DNA from 2 places in the Mycobacterium sp. MUNTM1 genome. Region 1 is predicted to be linked to the other one. Evidence: riboswitches for the same ligand, from Rfam matches in the RefSeq annotation. Region 1 holds a riboswitch; the other holds the start of a gene.
What was found. A riboswitch is a leader RNA that binds a small molecule or an ion and turns the genes downstream of it on or off. The one in region 1 is predicted to bind cobalamin.
Positions count from the first base shown of each region.

Region 2: it holds a riboswitch for cobalamin, as region 1 does, so the genes downstream of both, ACYQ8K_RS27480 (PPE family protein) here and metE (5-methyltetrahydropteroyltriglutamate--homocysteine S-methyltransferase) in region 1, are expected to answer to the same signal.

Region 1 is NZ_BAAGDE010000051.1:1,037-8,496, forward strand. It holds partial or broken gene ACYQ8K_RS23440 (13E12 repeat family protein) at 1-185, opposite strand, end outside; partial or broken gene ACYQ8K_RS23445 (flavin monoamine oxidase family protein) at 263-631, opposite strand; gene ACYQ8K_RS23450 (hypothetical protein) at 791-1,012, opposite strand; gene ACYQ8K_RS23455 (DUF3556 domain-containing protein) at 1,138-2,889, shown strand; gene metE (5-methyltetrahydropteroyltriglutamate--homocysteine S-methyltransferase) at 2,941-5,211, opposite strand; cobalamin riboswitch at 5,349-5,551, opposite strand; gene ACYQ8K_RS23465 (SDR family oxidoreductase) at 5,603-6,244, opposite strand; gene ACYQ8K_RS23470 (SDR family oxidoreductase) at 6,320-7,162, opposite strand; gene ACYQ8K_RS23475 (TetR/AcrR family transcriptional regulator) at 7,259-7,460, opposite strand, start outside.
Region 2 is NZ_BAAGDE010000076.1:17,249-24,708, reverse strand. It holds partial or broken gene ACYQ8K_RS27480 (PPE family protein) at 1-1,137, opposite strand, end outside; cobalamin riboswitch at 1,323-1,503, opposite strand; gene ACYQ8K_RS27475 (PucR family transcriptional regulator) at 1,547-3,142, opposite strand; gene pruA (L-glutamate gamma-semialdehyde dehydrogenase) at 3,226-4,857, shown strand; gene ACYQ8K_RS27465 (proline dehydrogenase family protein) at 4,857-5,813, shown strand; gene ACYQ8K_RS27460 (TetR/AcrR family transcriptional regulator) at 5,914-6,516, opposite strand; gene ACYQ8K_RS27455 (zinc-binding dehydrogenase) at 6,513-7,460, opposite strand, start outside.

The DNA.
Region 1 (7,460 bases):
GCCAACTGATTGATCAACTGGTGGCTGGGCGCTTGAAGTTTGCGAGTTTCGCATTCGAATATCTCCAAGAGCGCCAGACGCTCCGGGTTGGTCAACTCCTCGTACGAATGCCCCTGGAAATAAGACACCGCCGCGCGCAGCGCATCGATGGCCTCCCCGATCCCCTCGCAGGTATTCGAAAACATGTTCGAATGATATGCGGGACCGCCGACAACAACCGTCCCCCCGAAACCACTGAACAAAAGTGGCGCAAGTGATTTGGCTAGGCGACGGCGGCGGTATCGGCCTCGGTCACCCCGGCCGCGGTGCGCTCCCCGGAGCGGATGGCTCCGTCGATCCACCCGCACATGACGGCCGAGCTCTCGGTGCCGGCCCAATGGATCCGGCCGCAGGGCTCGCGCAGGGTGTAGCCGAATTCGGTCAGCACGCCGGTGGGGGCGTGGCCGATCATTCCGCCACCGGAGTAGTGGTCCACCGTCCAATTCTGTTCGTGGACCTCCAGCGGCGCCTTGGCCTTGCGGCCGAACCGGTCGACGAGTTCGTCGACGACTACCGCCCTGCGCTCGGCCTCGTCGAGGCTTGTCAGCCGGCGCGCCGCGGGCCCTTCGGTGATGACGCACATGATTCCCGGGTCTGGCTCCTCAACCTCGTCCACCCCAGCAGCAAACTACACTGATCGGGTGCCCGCAGTGGCCGGTTAATTCAGATTTCCACGGGAATTCGCGCACCCGGCCGCCGGGCGGGTAGTGACGCAGGTGCGTCGGATAGTTGAAATATGTTGGTGCTCAGGCTAATCTGCTGCGGAAGGGCCGCCGTATTGCCACACCAGCGCATGCGGTCCGGTCGCTGTCGGGTTGCACCACATCGGTCTGTGGTTGACGTCCTGGGCGGTCGCGTGCAACACCGTGCACTCGTCACCGGGCATCGGCGGATCGGCACGGCCTTCGGCGGCAGACGTGATCGCGACGATGGCGGTAACCGTTGCCCAGGCGAGGGACCAAGGCTTGCTCATGATGAAAAATCCCCCTAAGCGCACGACGACCCGCCTTCAACGGTATCTACGCGAAAGGCGCAGGCAAAGGGTTCTTGCCAAGGTTGCAGCACGCAGCCCTAGAACAGGTTCTAGTCTGTGAAACCATGGGATTTCTGAAGCCCGAGCTGCCGCAGCTCGACATGGCCGAATGGAACAAGGGCACGCGTAGCGAAAAGATCCGGCCGATGGCCAAGCACTGGGCCGAGGTGGGCTTCGGCACGCCGGTCGTGCTGCATCTGTTCTATGTCGTCAAAATCCTGCTGTACATCCTCGGCGCATGGCTGTTCGCGTCGGCGACCAACGGGCTCGGCGGCTTCACCCGCGTCGCGTCGTGGTGGTCGGAGCCGATCGTGTTCGAGAAGGTCGTGCTCTACACGATGCTCTTCGAGGTGATCGGGCTGGGTTGCGGCTTCGGCCCTTTGAACAACCGGTTCTTCCCGCCGATGGGTTCGATTCTGTACTGGATGCGCTTCGGGACCATCCGGCTGCCACCGTGGCCGGATCGGGTCCCGCTGACCAAGGGCACCAAACGTAAACCGGTCGACGTCGCGCTGTACGCGCTCTTCCTTCTGGTGACGCTGGCGGCGCTGTTCGCCGACGGCACCGGGCCGATACCCGAACTGGGCACCACGATCGGGCTGCTGCCCGCGTGGAAGATCGTGCTGATCCTGCTGCTGCTCGCAGTGGTCGGACTGCGCGACAAGGTGATCTTCCTGGCCGCCCGGGGCGAGGTGTACGCGACGATGGCGGTGACGTTCCTGTTCGCCGCGCCCGACATGATCGTCGGGTCCAAGGTGGTGTTCCTGGTGATCTGGATGGGAGCCGCCACGTCCAAGCTCAACAAACACTTTCCGTTCGTCATCTCCACGATGATGTCCAACAACCCGCTGGTGCGGCCCCGCTGGCTGAAACGGCGCTTCTTCGAAAGCTTCCCGGATGACCTGCGGCCGGGACGGCTGTCGCGGTGGATCGCGCACGCCAGTACCGCCATCGAGATGTTGGTGCCGCTACCGCTGTTCTTCTGTCACGGCGGCTTGCCCGTCACGATCGCCGCCATCGCGATGGTCTGTTTCCACCTGGGGATCCTGGTCTCGATCCCGATGGGCGTGCCGCTGGAGTGGAACGTCTTCATGATCTTCGGGGTGTTGTCGTTGTTCGTCGCGCACACCCACATCGGGCTGCGCGACCTGCGCCACCCGATCGTGGTGGCGGTCCTGTTCGTCGTCATCGCGGGAATCGTCGTGCTGGGCAACATGTTTCCACGCAAAATCTCGTTCCTGCCCGGGATGCGTTACTACGCGGGCAACTGGGACACCACGCTGTGGTGCATCAAGCCCTCGGCCAGCGACAAGATCGGCAGGGGCATCGTCGCGATCGCGAGCATGCCGCAGGCCCAGCTGGAGCGGTTCTACGGCAGCCCCGAGGCGGCGCAGATCCCGATCTACATGGGATATGCGTTCCGCGGCTTCAACACTCACGGCCGCGCGTTGTTCACGCTGGCACACCGCGCCATGGCGGGGCAGAACGAGGACGACTACGTCATCACCGACGGCGAGCGGATCTGCAGCACCGCGATCGGCTGGAACTTCGGCGACGGCCACATGCACAACGAGCAACTGATCGCCGCCCTGCAGCAGCGCTGCCACTTCGAACCGGGCGAGGTCCGCGTGGTTCTGCTCGACGCGCAACCGATTCACAAGCAGACCCAGGAGTACCGGTTGGTCGACGCGGCGACGGGTGAATTCGAGCGCGGCATCGTCCGGGTCGCCGACATGGTGGTCCGCCAGCCGTGGGCCGACGACGTTCCGGTGCAACTGCTTTCGGACGAGTCGCCGTCGAGTGCCACGCCAGAGTGACGGCGAAGGCCGAGCGCCACGCTGGCGTGTCGCTCGGCCCCCCGCTGAGGGTTAGACGCCGGCCCGGACCTCCTGGGCGGCGGCGACCATGTTCTTCAGCGACGCGTTCACCTCGTCGGTGTTGCGGGTCTTCAGACCGCAGTCGGGGTTGACCCACAGCCGCTCGGCCGGCACGGCCCGCAGCGCCGCGCGTAGCGACTCGGCCATCTCGTTGGTGCTCGGCACCCGCGGCGAGTGGATGTCGTAGACGCCCGGGCCCACGCTGTTGGAGAAGCCGATCGAGTTCAGATCTTCCAGCACCTCCATGTGTGAGCGTGCCGCCTCGATGGACGTCACGTCGGCGTCCAGGTCGGCGATGGCTCCGATCACGTCGCCGAATTCCGAGTAGCACAGGTGGGTGTGGATCTGGGTGGAGTCCGCGACGCCGGAGGTGGCCAAGCGGAAAGACCCTACGGCCCAACGCAAGTAGTCGTCCTGGTCGGCGCGACGCAGCGGCAACAGCTCCCGCAGCGCGGGCTCGTCGACCTGGATCACCGCGATGCCCGCCGCTTGCAGATCCACGGTCTCGTCACGGATGGCCAGCGCCACCTGGTTGGCGGTGTCGGCCAGCGGCTGGTCGTCTCGGACGAACGACCACGCCAGGATCGTCACCGGGCCGGTCAGCATGCCCTTGACCGGCTTGTCGGTCAGCGACTGCGCGTACTTGGCCCACTCCACCGTCATCGGGTGCTGGCGGACCACATCGCCGAAGAGCACCGGTGGGCGCACGCAGCGGCTGCCGTAGGACTGCACCCAGCCGTTCTTGGTGGCGAAGAAGCCGTTTAGCTGCTCGGCGAAGTACTGCACCATGTCGTTGCGCTCCGGCTCGCCGTGCACCAGCACGTCGATCCCGAGGCTCTCCTGCAGCTTGATGACATCCGCAATCTCCTGCTTCATCCGCCTCTGGTACTCGGTCTCGTCGATCTCGCCGGCGACCAGCGCGGCGCGCGCCTTGCGGATCTCGACGGTCTGCGGGAACGACCCGATGGTGGTGGTCGGCAGCGGGGGCAGGTGCAGTCGCGCATCCTGGCTGGCGCGGCGCTGGGCGGCGTCACCCCGGTGTGTACCCGATGCGACGATCGAGTCGATGCGGTCCCGGATGCGGTCGTTGTGCAGGCGCGGGTCGCTCTTGCGGGACGCCACCGCGGCGTTGGACGAGGCGATCTCGTCGGCGACCGCGTCGCGGCCCTCGTTGAACGCCCGGGCCAGCGTCACCACCTCGGCGACCTTCTCCTGCCCGAACGCCAGCCAGCTGCGCAGTGCGTCGTCCAGGTCCGTCTCGGGCTCCAGCGAGTACGGCACGTGCAGCGTTGAGCACGACGTGGACACCGCCACGTGGGCCGCGGAGCCCCGCAGCGTCTCCAGCGTGCCCAGCGCCGAGTCCAGGTCGGTGCGCCAGATATTGCGTCCGTCGACGACACCGGCCACCAGCGTCTTGCCGGCCAGCTCGGGCACCCCGGCGATCGCGGTGTCGGCCCCGTAGACCAGGTCGACGCCGATCGCCTCCACCGGCGTGCGGGCCAGCCCGGCCAGCGAGGCGCCGGGGTCACCGAAGTAGGTGGCCACATAGATGGCCGGCCGGTTGCTCACCGAACCCAGCTTGTTGTAGACCGCCTCGGCCAGCGCCGGCGCGTCGGGGGAGATGTCGGTGACCAGCGCCGGCTCGTCGAGCTGGACCCACTGCGCGCCGTTGTCGGCGAGCAGCGACAGCAGTTCGGAGTAGATCGGGATCAGCTCCTGGAGCCGCTCGATCGGCGCGCCGCCACCGTCGACGCCCTTGCTCAGCAGCAGGAACGTGACCGGGCCGATGACCACCGGCCGGGCCGGAATCCCAAGGCCTCGGGCTTCCTTCAGCTCCGAGAGCACCTTGTCCGGGTTCAGCGAAAACGTTGTCGCGGGCCCGATCTCGGGGACGATGTAGTGGTAGTTGGTGTCGAACCACTTGGTCATCTCCAGCGGCGCGACCTCGGAGTTGCCGCGCGCCGCCGCGAAGTAGCGGTCGAGGTCGTCGGCGACCTGCGCGGCCCGGTCCGGCAGCGCGCCCAACATGACTGCGGTGTCGAGCACCTGGTCGTAGTAGGAGAAGGTGTTCACCGGCACCGAGTCCAGGCCGGCGTCGACCAAGCCCTTCCAGGTGTCCCGGCGCAGCGTGGCGGCGACCTTTTCCAGATCGGCTCGGCTGGTGCGTCCGGCCCAGTAGCCCTCGGTGGCGCGCTTGAGTTCGCGCTTGGGACCGATGCGTGGCGAGCCGACAACCGTTGCGGTGAATGCTTGAGGGGTCACGATATTCGTCCTTCAATCGACGTGGTGGTCACCGCCGGCGGACGTGCAGCCGATCCGTTAGCGGTGCGTACCCGAGTACTAACCGCAACGGCTGCAGCCTAACGCCCATTCCACGAGGCGATGAGCCGCCGGACGCGGCGCGCCCGGCACAGCTGGCAGGTCTCCGGACTCGCAGGCGTGCACCGGGGCGGTGCTCCTAATGGCCGTCGCTTCCCAGTCGTGGTGACCAGTGCTTGCCAAAAACTCTGACGGCGGTCGTTCCTGCATACCGTTGCGGGACAGTCCCGGATTCTCACCGGGTTCCCTCTCACGAAGCGTTACTAACGTTGCCTCGCTCGATGCCCGCGCCGCGGTTGCGACGCAAGCAGACCAGCTGCGAGGAGCAGTTTAGTCAGTTCGCGAGCGCTTGGGCGATCGGGATGTCGCCGTTGTTGAATTCGATGGTCCGCCGGATGGTCGAATCGTCGGCCAGCGCGGCGGCCACGACGAGCGCGACGTCTGCGCGGGATACCTCTCCCTTGCCCTTCGCAAGGACGATCTTGCCGGTCGCCGGTTCCAGTGTTAGCCGGCCGGGACCCAGCACCGTCCAGTCCAGCCCGCTGTCCCGCAGGTGGGCATCCGCGGCGGCCTTGGCCTCGGCATAGGCGAAGAACGGATCATCTTGCGGCACACCATGATCGGGACCCGCGCCGAAGTAGGACACCATCACGAACCGCTTGACGCCCGCCCGTGCGGCGGCGTCGATCACCCGGATCGCCGCGTCGCGGTCGACGGCATAGGTCCGGTCCGGATTGCCTCCGCCCGCCCCTGCCGAGAAGACGACCGCGTCGTGCCCGGCCACCAGGGTGGCCAGCGCGTCGGTGTCGAGCCCCTCGATGTCGGCCACCACCGGCTCGGCGCCGGTGGCCGCGACGTCGTCGGATTGGTCGCGATTGCGGAAGACCGAGCTCACCCGGTCGCCGCGTTCGGTCAGGATCCGGGCGAGCTGCAGCGCGACCTTGCCGTGTCCGCCGACGACGATGACTCGTGCCATGCCCCCGACGGTAGCGTGGCTAAGCCTGATGGTGGCGACCCGCTTCGCCGGGCTACGCCGCGCTCGCGATCGCCACTAAAGCTTCACCTTGCCCATGATGATGTCGATGATCGGCTTGCCGGGCGCGTAGGCACCGGTCATCGAGGCCATGGTGTGTCCGGAGTCCACCAGCAGCGTGATCCCGCTGACGCCGCAGGCCGCCTCGCTGTTGAGGAAGGTCATCACGTCGCCCATCTGCTCGGGGGTGTGCACCTTCGAGCCGGTCTCGTCGCGGTAGTCCTGGGCGAAGGACAGCCACAGGTCCGCGTTCGCCTGGGCCAGCGGGGTATCCGTCGGGCCCGGGCAGATCGCGTTGATCCGAATGCCCTTCTTCGCCAGCGGATAGCCCTGGGTGGCCACGTAGGTGTTGATCACCTTCTTGCTGGTGCCGTAATGGTTGATGCCTTCGGCCTCGTGCGCTTGGCACCATGCCTCGGCCGCCGCGAAGTCCGGCGTGGCCAGGAATTCCAGCATCAGGTCCAGGTCGTTCTCCCAGCCCATGCCGGCCACGGAGGAGATGAAGCAGATCGCCGCGCCGTTCGGCAGCTGGTTCTTTTCCAGCAGCCGGTCGATGAGGTGGCGGTGACCGATGAAGTTGATCTTCATCAGGTCGATCGTGCCGTCGGCGACGCCGGCGGCGGAGAACACCGCGTGGATGGGGCCCTCGATCTGCTCGAGGGCGGAATCGATGGACGCGGGGTCGCGCAGGTCCACCTGAACGGACTGGGCGACGTGAAAGTCCACCGGCGCGTAGTCCATCACGATGACTTCGGCACCCAGCTCGGCCGCTGACTTGGCCGCTGCGGCGCCCATGCCAGTCGCGCCGCCAACGACGAGAGCGCGCTTGCCGTCGTAGCGCAACCGATCGACAATGGTCATGGAAATCCCCTTCTCGGATAATGCCAACGCGGTTCTAACTGCTCAACTGTATGGGTAACAGTTATTTGGTTCAATACCGGGGCGGTTAATTGGGGTTTACTTGCCGCGGACGGCGACGCCGCGCAGCACCGTGTCGCGAACATGCAGCAAAGCGGGGCGTTTCCCGATCTCGGCGAGGATGTTCTCCGGAATCCACTGCAGGCCGATCAGGCAGCGCGCCAGCATGGCGGTCGACGGGGCGTCCATCGCGATCTCCCCGGAGCGAAGCCCTTCGGACAGCAGCGATTTCATCTGCCGC
Region 2 (7,460 bases), on a different contig from region 1:
CACCGGGACGAGCGCCGGAGCCGGGATGAACGGCATGACCGGGATGGCGTGCATTCCGGCCAGGCCCGTCAGGGCCGCCAAGCCCCCCACCAAGGTGGGGACGACCAACGGGACCACAGCGACGGTGAGCAGCGGCGCAATGAGCGGGATCAGGACCACCAGCTGCTCGAGCAACGTCTTGATCAGCGCAATGGTGTCGGTGATGATCGTGCCGACCACTTCGATGGTGGTGAACAACAGGGTCCATGCGATCGTGGCGGGGTTGCCCGAGGCGAACGCCGCCGCAAGATCCGCCGCGACGAAGCTGAACATTTGCGCCAGATAGCCGAAGTACGACCCGAAATCCATCGGGTAGCCAAGGGCGAACGCGATATTGAACGGGTTCAGGAAGCTCAGCGGGTTGCCGAGTGAAGGCAGCCAAGGGTCGAAACCGGAAAACAGGGACTGGAAGAACGGGTTGTTCATCAGCTGGTCGATCAACGGCTGGATGTAGCGGTTATAGAAGTCGACAAACCCGGTCTGCTGCAACCAGTCCAGCCACTGGTTCTGCGTGTCCGGGGGATACGACGACTGTTCCGTGGTGGCCGCCAGCGCGGTAGCCTGCTTGACTCGCGGCACCGGTTCGGCGTGCGGCGCGGCGGCCACCGCGGCCGTCGCCACGCCCTGGTAGGTGCTCATCACGGTGGCGGCCTGGATCCACATCCGCGCGTAGTCTGCTTCGTTCACCGCGATCGGAATGGTGTTGATGCCAAAGAAATTCGTCGCCGTCAAAACCGCGTGGGTGGCGTGGTTGCCGGCCAGCTCGGACAGCGTCGGCATGGCTGCCAGCGCCGCGGTGTAGGCCGCGGCGGCGATGTCCTGTTGGGCGGCCATGGCCGCGCTGTCGGCGCCGGCCTGCACCAGCCACGCCAGATAGGGCGCGTGCGCGGCGGCGTAGGCCACGGCCGTCGGACCTTCCCAGCTGCCGGCTTGCACGCCGCCCAACAGCGCAACCAGCTCGTCGGCGGACTCGGCGTATGCCACGCTCAGTGAGGTCCAGGCCGCCGCCGCGGCCAGTAGCGGGCCGGGCCCCGGCCCGCTGCTCAGCAGCGCCGAATGCACCTCCGGAGGGGAGGCCATCCAGATCGGCGCGGTCATCGACCGCACCAATCGCCGAAACCTCTTGCCGGGGCTGTGAAGCCGATCGACGGGGCCGGCTCGGCCGCGGGGGCAACAGAGGAACGGGCGCGGCGGCGAGGCATCGAATTGGTGGCAGCATCAACGGCCACCCATGCCGGAACAGACATGGACGTTGGCAGCTCTCTCGGGGTGCTCCGCCCCGGGTCGCAGGACGCAATGACGCGAGTGTCCTGGCTCTCGGATCGCTGCTCGCCTCGCCTTCCGACTTCTCAGCCGTGGCCGTTGAGGGTCGCTCCCCGATGACAGTGGCGGGACCGCGCCGGATTCACACCGGCTTCCTACATCGTCATCACCTTACGGGTGGCATTGTTGCATCCGCTTCGTCCAAAAGCCAGCAAATCGTCCGACAGTTCCGGCGATGACCGACTCATCGACTTTCCAGCACCCGCAACCCGAGCGAAAACAGCAGCCGCACCTCGGGATCGGCCAGTGATGCCGATAACAGCTTCTCGATACGCCGAACCCGGTAGCGAACCGTATTCGGATGCACGCGCAACGCTTGCGCGGCCGCCGCGATGTCGCCGAAGGCATCCAGATAGGCCCGCAGCGTCTCCGCGAGCACCGGCTCGTCGTCGCGCAGCACCACGATCCGCGGATCGATCAATCGCTCGTCGCTGCCGACCAGGGTCACGATCTCGTCGAGCAGGACGGTGGTACGCGCTTCGGCCAGCGACGTCACCTGGCCGAACGAAATCGGGTGCCGCTCAGCGCTGTCCAGCACTCGGTCCACCTCTATGCGTGCCGCGGCAATCCCGGCCAGGCCGGCGATCGGTGCGGCGACGGCCGCCCGTAGCTGCACCCCGAGTTCGGCGCGCATGGCGCCGATGGTGCCGCGCACCCACGAGGTGACCGAGCGGTTGCGCGTCTGGGGGAGCAGCACATAGGTGCGGGTGCCGTTCGAGGCGACCTGCGCGTCGGAACGAAAAGCGCTGGCGCTCAGCGCGATAACGTCGGCGAGACGGCCGTGACCGGCTGCGTCGGCCGCCGCGTCCCAACCGATCAGCGCCGCGTCGCCGTCGGCAACCAGGCCGAGTTCACCGGCAACCGCGGCAATGTCGACGTGCGCAAGGGCCTCGGCATCGGCGAGGCCGAGAAGCTGCTGCACTCGCCGGGCATGCGTCGACGGCCGGGCCGCCAGCCGCGACATGATGCGAGCGGCCAGCACGGCGGCGCCCCGCAACATCTCCTCGGCGTCGTCGGCCAATGGTTGCGAGCCTTGCTGTACCCAGATGGTTCCGGCGAATACCGGCGGCCGCCGCGCATCCGGTGCGGGCCGGTAGATGCCGACGGCCAGGCGCGGGCGCAGGCCCAGCTCGGGCCGCTCGGCGACGCGGACGACGTCGCCGCCCGACCGCAGCGCGTCGAAGATGCCCCACTGGCCGATCCACTCGAGATGCTCGGGCGGGCCCGCCCTGCCCAGGATGGACAGGCGGCGCAGCTCGTCGGCTTCGTCGTTGGAGGCCGAATAGGCCAATACGTGCGATTGGGCGTTCTCGATGCTGACCATGCCGTGGATGCGGTCGGCGAGCGACTGCGCCAACCCGAACAGGTCGGTGCCCGAGTCGTCCGTCGCGTCCGCGCGGTCCCCGTGATGCTCCAGGACGTGGTTGACCAATTGATAGAGGCGCTCCCAGCGCGCCCGCGGGTCGGCGGCCACCACCGCCGAGCCGGCCGCAACGGCCTTGGCCACCAACGCATTCGACGGCTCCTTGACGAAGATGGCCACCGGGACGCGCTCGCGCGCCTGCTTGTCCACCCAGCGCAGCGCCTCGTCGTCGGCGACCCCCAGCAGGAAGAAGACATCGGCTGCGCCCGCCGCGGCCGCCAGCCCGAGCCGCACGTCGTCGGAGTCGATCAATGCCGCCGAGGCCACCGGCAGGTCCAGGCCGCGTGGCGCGTCGACCAGGCTTACCAGGGTCGCATCCAGCGCGAGCAGTAGCTGCCCGAGCCCCACACCGGCCATGTTGTCCGATTCTACTATGGATAGCTACCTGTATTGTCCGATCGGCTAATTCCTCGCCGGGCCGCCGCGAGGATCCTTGCTGCATGGACGCGATAACCCAGGTCCCGATGCCGGCCAACGAGCCGGTCCACGACTATGCGCCGCACTCGCCGGAACGCGCCCGGCTCCGCACCGAACTGGCCGCGCTCGCCGATGGCCCGATCGACCTGCCGCATGTCATCGGCGGCACCCACCGGATGGGCGACGGTGAGCGCATCGACGTCGTCCAGCCGCACCGGCACGCCGCGAAGCTCGGCACCCTGACCAACGCCGGGCACGCGGACGCGACGGCGGCGATCGAGGCCGCGATGGCGGCGAAACGCGCATGGGCCGCACTGCCCTTCGACGAGCGAGCGGCGGTGTTCCTGCGGGCCGCCGACCTGCTGGCCGGGCCGTGGCGGGAGAAGATCGCCGCCGCGACGATGCTCGGCCAGTCCAAGTCCGTCTATCAGGCCGAGATCGACTCGCCCTGCGAGCAGATCGACTTCTGGCGCTTCAACGTGGCGTTCGCGCGACAGATCCTGGCGCAGCAGCCGATCAGCGGGCCGGGAGAGTGGAACCGCAGCGAGTACCGCCCGCTGGACGGCTTCGTCTACGCGATCACGCCGTTCAACTTCACCTCGATCGCGGGCAACCTGCCGACGGCGCCCGCGCTGATGGGCAACACGGTGGTGTGGAAGCCGTCGATCACCCAGACGCTGTCGGCGTATCTGACCATGCAGTTGCTCGAAGCCGCGGGGCTACCGCCCGGGGTGATCAACCTGGTCACCGGCGACGGCCTCGCGGTTTCCGATGTGGCATTGGCCGATCCGCGGTTGGCGGGCATCCACTTCACCGGGTCGACCGCGACCTTCCAGCATCTGTGGCAGCAGGTGGGCGCCAATATCGGCCGCTTCCACAGCTATCCGCGGCTGGTCGGCGAGACCGGCGGCAAGGACTTCGTCGTCGCCCACGCCTCGGCACGCCCGAAGGTGTTGTGCACGGCGCTGATTCGCGGCGCGTTCGACTATCAGGGGCAGAAGTGCTCGGCGGCGTCGCGGGCCTTTGTCGCGCAATCGGTATGGCGCCGCATGGGTGACGACTTCCTGGGCAAGACCGCCGCGCTGCGCTACGGCGACGTCACCGACCTGACCAATTACGGCGGCGCGCTGATCGACCGGCGCGCCTTCATCAAAAATGTCGACGCCATCGAGCGCGCCAAGGGCGCGCCGCACGTCACCATCGCCGTCGGCGGCGAATACGACGACGGCGAAGGCTATTTCGTGCGACCCACGGTGTTGCTGTCCGATGACCCGACCGACGAGTCGTTCGCGACGGAATACTTCGGCCCGCTGCTGTCGGTGCACGTGTACCCCGACGACGACTACGAGCGAATCCTCGACGTCGTCGACACCGGGTCGCGCTACGCGCTGACCGGCGCGGTCATCGCCGACGACCGCGGCGCCGTGCTGACCGCGCAGGAGCGGTTGCGGTTCGCCGCCGGGAACTTCTACGTCAACGACAAGCCGACCGGCGCGGTCGTGGGGCGCCAGCCGTTCGGGGGATCGCGTGGCTCGGGCACCAACGACAAGGCCGGATCGATGCTGAACATGTTGCGCTGGACGTCGGCGCGCACCATCAAGGAGACCTTCATCCCGGCGACCGACCACACGTATCCGCACATGGGCGCCGACTGATGGCCGGGCTGTTCGCTACCACCCTGCGCCCGGTGATCCTTGCCGCGAGCCGCCGAGAAGGGTTGCGCCGCACCGCCGAACGCCTGTCGGTCACCCGGCGCGTGGTGCGCCGGTTCGTGCCCGGTGAGACGATCGATTCGGCACTGAACAGCGCGGCGGCGCTTTGTGATTCCGGCCGGGGCGTCAGCATCGACTATCTGGGCGAGGACGTCGCCAGCGCCGACGACGCCGACGCGGTGGTGCGGACCTACCTGAATCTGGTCGAGAACCTGGGCCGCCTCGGCGATGCCGGTGACATTCGTCCTTTGGAAGTCTCGGTCAAGCTGTCGGCGCTGGGGCAGTCGCTGGAGCGCGACGGGCACAAGATCGCGCGGGAGAACGCGTGGTCGATCTGCGACGCCGCCCAGCGTGCGGGCGTGTGGGTGACGGTGGACGCCGAGAACCACACCACCACCGATTCGGCGCTGCGCATCGTGCGCGACCTGCGAGCCGACTTCCCCTGGCTGGGCGTGGTTTTGCAGGCATATCTGCGGCGCACCCGGGATGACTGCGAGGAATTCGCCGCGTCGGGCGCCCGGGTCCGCCTGTGCAAGGGCGCCTACGACGAGCCGGCCTCGCTGGCCTACCGCGAGCCGACCGAGGTCACCGACTCCTATCTGGCTTGCCTTCGGGTGCTGATGGCCGGGTCCGGCTACCCGATGGTGGCCTCCCACGATCCGCAGATCATCGGCGCGGTGCCCGGGATGGCACGCGAATCGGGCCGTCGCGGCCGCGAATTCGAATACCAGATGCTCTACGGCATTCGCGACGACGAGCAGCGGCGTCTCGCCGCGGCCGGTAACCGGGTGCGGGTGTATGTCCCGTTCGGCACCCAGTGGTATGGCTACTTCATGCGGCGGCTGGCCGAACGCCCGGCCAACCTGGCGTTCTTCCTGCGGGCGCTGGCGCGGCCGTGACGGTCACAAGCCTGAATCGTTGCTGCCCAGTGTGAATGCTGGGCGGCGACACGCCGATAATCCCCGCCGAGGCGTCACACTCAACGCCGAGGCGTCACACTCAACGCCGCCGCGGACGGTCGCTGGCGAAGCCGCGCACCACGTGGGCCCGAACGAATTCCGCCGCCACGTCGGGGTCGTTCATGTCCAGCGTCGGGGACGGCGTGCTGAACAGCGAGAACAGGATGCGCGCGAACCATTCCCCGGCGGCCTCGATGTCGAGGTCCTTGCGCACCTCGCCCGTGAGCCGGGCGGCCGACAGGTAGGGGGCGAAGAACTCGACACATTCGCGCAGCAGCACCGCCGCGTCCTTGGTCAGCAGCAGGCTGATCGCGTCCTCGTCGAAGTACTTCTCGGAGGCAATCGCACGCCGCGCCTGCGTGACGAATACCGCTGCGGCACAGAGCTTGTCCTCCAGGGTACCGCCTCGGTCCATGGCCTTGGTCATCTCGCGATAGAACCGCTGCGATGCGTGTTCGGCGCAGGCCTCGACAATCGAGGCCTTGTCGGAAAAGTATTCGTAGATCGTGCTGCGCGACACCCCGGCGTGCTTGGCGATGTCGACGATCGTCGCCTTCTGCAATCCCTGCTTGCCGAAACACGCGAACGCCGACTCCACGATCAGCTCGCGGGTGTCGGTCGTTTGAGCCGTCTGGGTCGTCACGGGATCAGCGCCCCTCGAGGGACCAACCCGGCATCGGCCTCGGCGAACGCGGCGTTGACGTCGACTAGATGGAACGGCTTGGGCATCAGCCGTTCGAACGGAAAACTGGTGTGCTGCAGGAACGATAGGCCGGTGGCCAGGGTGACCGGGTCGTAGAGCATGACGCCGCGCACGGACTTGTTGCCGTAGACCAACGCGCTGGGGTCGAGCTCGAAGGTGCGCCCCGTCCCGACGTTGCCGACTTCCAGCAACGTGCCGCCGTTGTTCAGGAACCCGATCCCCTCCGGGATGACGCCCGGCACGCCCACGACCTCGAGAACCCAATCCGCGCCGATGCCGTCGGTGTGTTCGCGCACCCGCTCGGCGACCTCGGCGGCCGAGATCTCGCCGGCGTCGATGCATCCGGTGGCGCCGAAGTCGGCGGCGACGTCGAGCCGTGCGGCGATCTTGTCGATGACGATGACCGCGGAGGCGCCCGCCGTCCGCGCCACGGCCGCGGCGTTGATGCCCAGCCCGCCGGCGCCCTGAATGACGACGGTATCCCCGAGCCGCACCTCGCGCAGCGCGAAAAGCACCTGGGCGAGCGCGCAATTCAACGGTGCCACGGCCTCGTCGGGCAGGTCCGCGGGAACCTTGTACAAAGGCTGCCGGCGGCTGGTGTAGTAGTACTCGCCGTAGGCGGCGACGAAGTGCGGCGCCTGATCGTGCGTGCGGTATTCCCCGGCCATCAGGTTCTGGCAGGCGTAGGAGCGTCCCCGCGCGCACGCGTGACAGCTGCCGCAGAACCAAAAGTACGGCGCCACCACACGATCGCCGACCGCCAGCGGCTTGCCGGTCGCGTCGGTGGTCAGGCCCTCTCCGAGTTCGGCTATCTCGCCGACCATTTCGTGGCCCATGGCGAACGGGCACGGCAGCGGCAGTTCGCCGCGGAAGATGTGCAGGTC